One region of the Paraburkholderia sp. BL18I3N2 genome, then DNA from elsewhere that is predicted to be linked to it. Evidence: predicted binding sites of a transcription regulator. Region 1 holds the regulator's gene; the other holds the start of a gene.
What was found. Region 1 encodes LexA, which represses DNA repair genes until DNA is damaged. Its sites were predicted from a motif close to ACTGTATNNNNATACAGT; they were not measured.
Positions count from the first base shown of each region.

Region 2: the regulator LexA is predicted to act here: its motif matches at 1,232-1,249, upstream of recA (recombinase RecA).

Region 1 is NZ_PVNC01000005.1:412,890-415,983, forward strand. It holds gene B0G75_RS17340 (sulfate ABC transporter substrate-binding protein) at 1-891, opposite strand, end outside; gene lexA (transcriptional repressor LexA) at 1,206-1,856, shown strand; gene B0G75_RS17350 (hypothetical protein) at 1,950-2,294, shown strand; gene B0G75_RS17355 (DUF2939 domain-containing protein) at 2,401-3,063, shown strand.
Region 2 is NZ_PVNC01000009.1:201,422-204,515, reverse strand. It holds gene recX (recombination regulator RecX) at 1-67, opposite strand, end outside; gene recA (recombinase RecA) at 75-1,151, opposite strand; gene B0G75_RS23895 (response regulator transcription factor) at 1,384-2,160, shown strand; gene B0G75_RS23890 (sensor histidine kinase) at 2,170-3,094, shown strand, end outside.

The DNA of each region.
Region 1 (3,094 bases):
CGGACGGTAGAAGTTCTTCGCCGCGATCTCCTGGCCTTGCTCGCTATACAGGAAGTTCAGATACGCTTCGGCGACTTTGCGCGTGCCGTGCTTGTCGACCACCTTGTCCACCACCGCGACCGGCGGTTCAGCCAGAATGCTGACCGACGGCACCACGATCTCAAACTTCTCCGGACCAAATTCCTTCAGCGACAGGAACGCTTCGTTTTCCCACGCGATCAGCACGTCGCCGATACCGCGTTGCACGAAGCTGGTGGTCGCGCCGCGCGCGCCCGAATCCAGCACGCCGGCATTCTTGTACAGCTTGCCGACGAATTCCTTGGCCTTCTGATCATTGCCGCCCGGTTGATGCTCGGCATACGCCCACGCCGCGAGGTAATTCCAGCGCGCGCCGCCCGACGTCTTCGGATTCGGTGTCACGATCGACACGCCCGGCCTGGTCAGATCGTCCCAGTCCTTAATGTGCTTCGGGTTGCCCTTGCGCACCAGAAACACGATCGTCGACGTGTACGGCGACGCGTTGTCCGGCAAGCGCTTCTGCCAGCCCTTGTCGAGCAGCCCCTTGCCGGCCAGTGCGTCGATGTCGTAGGCGAGCGCCAGCGTCACCACGTCGGCCTGCAGGCCGTCGAGCACCGAGCGAGCCTGCGCGCCGGAGCCGCCGTGCGACTGCTTGAAGGTGATCGTCTCGCCCGTCTTCGCCTTCCACTCCTTGCCGAACGCCTGATTGACGTCCTGATACAGCTCGCGCGTCGGGTCGTAGGACACGTTCAGCAGCGTCGTGTCGGCGGCGTGCGCCTGCGCCATCACGCCGAGCGCGCCGGCCGCGCCCAATGCGAGCGCCGCGATCAGTTTCTTCGTCCTGCCTGCCAGCCCCGTACCTTGGTGATTCATGTCAACTTTCTCCGCGTTGTCCGCTGAAACAGCGTGTGGTGTCTTTTCTCGCGTCGCGGTCACGTGCACATGAGCGCCAACTGGGAGGCCAGTCTATCGAAGGGCTTTCATCATTAAAAATAATGTTTCTTCATTCTTTAATACGCAAAAGTGGTAATGACAGCTGGATAAGGCGTTGCGGCGCGAAAACGGGTGTTGGAGCATCGCTCAACGACGCTGGAACGCCACCCTTCACCCCGAACTTAAAGTAAAGCTTGAATTGCGCCGAATACTGTATAAAAATACAGGCACCTGTTCATACATACAGTGGCGCCATGACCAAACTCACCGCACGACAGCAGCAGGTTTTCGATCTGATCCGCAGGGCTATCGAACGTACCGGCTTTCCGCCCACCCGCGCGGAGATCGCCGCCGAACTGGGTTTCAGCTCGGCCAACTCGGCAGAAGAACATTTGCGCGCGCTCGCTCGCAAGGGCGTGATCGAACTCGCGGCCGGCGCATCGCGCGGCATTCGCCTGCTGGCCGGGCCGGAAGACTCGCCGCACCAGTTCACCCTGCCGCACGCCAGCATCATGCAACTGTCGCTGCCGCTGATCGGGCGCGTCGCCGCCGGCAGCCCGATCCTCGCGCAGGAACATATCTCGCAGCACTACGCTTGCGACCCGGCGCTGTTCTCGAGCAAGCCGGATTACCTGCTGAAGGTGCGCGGGCTGTCCATGCGCGACGCGGGCATCTTCGACGGCGACCTGCTCGCGGTGCAAAAGCGCAGCGAAGCGAAAGACGGCCAGATCATCATTGCCCGGCTCGGCGACGACGTTACGGTCAAGCGCCTGAAGCGCCGGCCGAACGGGCTCGAACTGATCGCCGAGAACCCCGATTACGAAAACATCTTCGTTGAAACCGGCAGTGCGGAATTCGCGCTGGAGGGCATCGCCGTGGGGCTGATTCGGCCCGGCGAGTTCTAACCCGCCTGCCCGTTCGACAGAATAAAAAGCCGCGTCAATGTCGCATTAATGTTGCATAGCGCCGCATCAACGTCGCATCGTCTGGAGAGTCTCATGGAACGTCTTGCCCGCCTGCTGCCCTTTCGCCAGTTCGGTCGTCTGCGCCATCTTCGCAAGCTGGTGCCCTGCTCGTTGATCGAGGCGGCCACGCTCAGCACGCCGTCGCTGTTCGACTCGCCCGAGGCTGCGTCGAGCTTGCCGTCATCGTTGCCGGCGTTTGCCCGCGTGTCGTTGAATTCGGGTTTGAATACGGCCGAACCGGCGCGTCGCGCACCGGTGCGGGTCTATCACGGGCCGTCGCGTCTCATCATGGTCGGCACAATGGACGCGGTTTGCCGCATGATCGACCGCTGCATCGCCGATGAAGCGAACGTGCACGGCGCGGTGTTCGAGTCTTGATGTCCAGGCGGTTCTAGAACGGGGCGGCGAGAGATTGCATTGCGTGGGATCGTTTTCGCGTGGCCGCGGTCCACGTTAGATCACACCTGATGGAGAGTCCCACTCGATGGCAGTTCCGAAACGTATCCAACGCGGCAGCAGAGGCAGCGCCACAAAGCCGCTGATCGTCACGCTAGTCGTAATCGCGGTGATCGCCGCACTGGGGTTTGCTTATGCGTCACCGTACATCGCGCTGAACAATCTCAAACGCGCGGCCGATGCGCGCGACGCGCAAACGGTCAACCAGTATGTCGACTTCCCCGCGTTGCGTGAGAGCCTGAAGGAACAGGTCGCCGGCCTGCTGACACGTCGGCTTGGCGCGCATAGTAACGGCAATCCATTGGCCGCCATTGGCGCGATGATCGGCGTCGCATTGATCGGTCCGCTCGTGGATGCGTACGCCACACCGGACGGCGTGGCGGCCTTGCTGAACGGCATGCCGCCGCGCGGCGATCCGGGTGAACGGCCGCCTGCGCCGGCAGCCGCGAACAATGCGCCGGACGCCACCGCGACTGCGGCAGCACCGGCTGCGCCGCCTGCCGGTAACGCGGCGAATGGAAATACCAACGCCACGCCCCCGCAACCGCCGCAAACCACGGCGGGCTACCGCGGCCTCAACGAGTTCGTTGTCACGTACCAACATGGCGCCGGCGACGCGCGTTACTCGGCGATCTTTCAGCGCGAGGGTGTGTTCACGTGGAAGTTCGCCGCGGTCAATCTGAACGAGTGATCGCGGCAGGTCGGCTTTGTTCGGCGCCGAT
Region 2 (3,094 bases), on a different contig from region 1:
CGTCTTCATCACGCGGGCCGTCCGCGTGGCGTCCGGAATCGGACAACGGCCGGCCCTTGCGTATCACGTGATGGTTACTCTTCTTCGTCCGCGACTTCAGCGGCTGCGCCGGTCACGGCTTCCGCCATGGCATTCACGCCCAGCGATTCACGGATACGGTTTTCGATCTCGCGAGCAATATCCGGATTTTCGCGCAGGAATTCACGCGCGTTGTCCTTACCCTGACCGATACGTTCGCCGCTGTAGCTGTACCACGCGCCGGCCTTGTCGACGATCTTGGCCTGCACGCCCAGATCGATGATTTCGCCCTGACGCGAAATGCCTTCGCCGTAGAGAATGTCGAAAATCGCTTCGCGGAACGGCGGCGCAACCTTGTTCTTCACCACCTTCACGCGCGTTTCGTTGCCGATCACTTCGTCGTTCTTCTTGATCGAACCGATACGGCGAATGTCCAGACGCACCGACGCGTAGAACTTCAGCGCGTTACCACCCGTGGTGGTTTCCGGATTGCCGAACATCACGCCGATCTTCATGCGGATCTGGTTGATGAAGATCACGAGACAGTTCGTGCGCTTGATCGTGCCGGTGAGCTTGCGCAGCGCTTGCGACATCAGACGCGCTTGCAGACCCGGCAGCGAGTCGCCCATTTCGCCTTCGATTTCAGCCTTCGGCACGAGTGCCGCGACCGAGTCGATCACGATCATGTCGATCGAGCCCGAGCGCACGAGTGCGTCGGCGATTTCGAGCGCCTGTTCACCGGTATCCGGCTGCGAAACCAGCAACTCGTTCACGTTCACGCCGAGCTTGCCCGCGTACTGGATGTCCAGCGCGTGTTCCGCGTCGATAAACGCCGCCGTGCCGCCGAGCTTCTGCATTTCGGCGACGACCTGCAACGTCAGCGTGGTTTTACCGGACGATTCCGGGCCATAAATTTCGACCACACGGCCACGCGGCAAACCGCCGACGCCCAGAGCGATGTCGAGGCCGAGCGATCCGGTTGAGACCACCTGGATGTCTTCGACCGCCTCACCTGCGCCGAGCCGCATGACCGACCCTTTGCCGAACTGCTTTTCGATCTGTGCGAGTGCGGCAGCGAGTGCCTTGCTCTTTTCAGCCGTCAGTCCAGCCGAGCCTTTCTTGCTTTCTTCCATGAATCGTCCTTTGCTATGATGAACGGCGTCTGAGGCAGATGTGCAGCCCACTTTGAAAGGACAGCACACGAAACCCAGACACTGTATAAAAAAACAGTAGTTTTGGCAAGCACGATTCTCATGCGAACGCGCATTTTTACCGTCGCGCTGCCCAACTACCCACAATAATTTTCGGAGACCGCTGTGCGCCGGGGGACACCCCACGGTGCCGGCAAGGCCAGGCTGGCGCACCATGCGAATTCTGATTGCCGAAGACGACAGCATACTCGCGGACGGTCTGGTTCGATCACTCCGCCAATCGGCCTATGCCGTCGATCACGTGAAGAGCGGCGTCGAAGCCGATACCGCGCTGTCGATGCAATCTTTCGACCTGCTGATTCTCGATCTGGGCCTGCCGCGCATGTCCGGCCTCGAGGTGTTGCGACGCCTGCGCGCGCGCAATTCCACCCTCCCGGTGCTGATCCTGACCGCGGCGGACAGCGTCGACGAACGCGTCAAGGGTCTCGACCTCGGCGCCGACGACTACATGGCCAAACCCTTCGCGCTGAACGAACTCGAAGCACGCGTGCGCGCCCTGACGCGGCGCGGCGCGGGCGGCGGCCCGACGGTCGTGCGGCACGGCTCGCTGTCGTTCGACCAGGTCGGCCGGATCGCCTATGTCAACGAGCAGGTGATCGATCTGTCGGCGCGCGAACTGGGTTTGCTCGAAGTACTGCTGCAACGGATCGGCCGGCTGGTATCGAAGGAACAACTCGTCGATCATCTGTGCGAATGGGGCGAGGAAGTTAGCAACAACGCGATCGAGGTCTACGTGCATCGCCTGCGCAAGAAAATCGAGCCGAGCGGCGTGCGCATCATCACCGTGCGCGGTCTGGGCTACTGCCTCGAGAAAGCGGCCTCGCCGGCGAGCGTGAGCACGAACGCCATGACCACGCCCCCGCCCGCCGAGCCCGAACCGCCCGGCTCGCCGCCGTCCGGCGCGATGCCGGCGAGCCATCACTACAAATAGAGGACGCCCATGTCCGCACGCGCAGACCGCGCTACGGCGCACGCGGCGGACCTCGACGAGGCGCGCGACGAGCGCTACGCCAACCCGTTCGCCCCGCCAGACGAAACCGAAGCCGCCGCCCAGGCTCGCCCGCGCTCGCTGTTCGGCGAGATTCTCGACTGGATGCTGGCGCCGCTGCTGCTGCTTTGGCCGATGAGTCTCGCGGTCACCTATCTGGTCGCCAAGTCGATCGCGAACAGCCCGTTCGACCGTGCACTGGAAACCGACGCTTACGTGCTGGCCCGCCAGATTCACCCGGTGAACGGCGTGGCGGAACTGACGCTGCCCGACTCCACGCGCGACTTTCTGCGCGCGGACAACGTGGACAGCGTGTTCTACCAGGTGCTCGGCACGCGCGGCGAACTGGTGGGCGGCGAGCGCGACATGCCGCTGCCGCACGAGGAAGACCGCCCGCAGCCGGGTCTCGTCGAATTTCGTGACGACGTGCTGCGCGGCAACGATATCCGCGTCGCCTACACGACCGTCGAGTTTCCGCAGACGCCCGGCGCGCAACCCGTGCTGGTGCAGGTCGCCGAGACGCTCGACAAACGCAGCCAGCTCGCCAACGACATCATCAAAGGCGTAATCCTCCCGCAGTTCGTGATTCTGCCGCTCGCGATCCTGCTGGTATGGTTCGGACTCTCGCGCGGCCTCGCGCCGCTGCACGCGCTGCAAGCGCATATCCGCGCGCGCCGCCCGGACGACCTGTCGCCGCTCGAGGCGCGCCGCGCGCCGCCGGAAATCGAGCCGCTCGTGACCTCGTTCAACGATCTGCTGACACGTCTCGAACAGAACATGGAGCTGCAGAAGCGCTTTATCGCGGACGCCGCGCATCAGATGAAAACCCCGCTTGCCGGCCTGCGCACGCAGGCCGAACTGGCGCTGCGTCAGGATG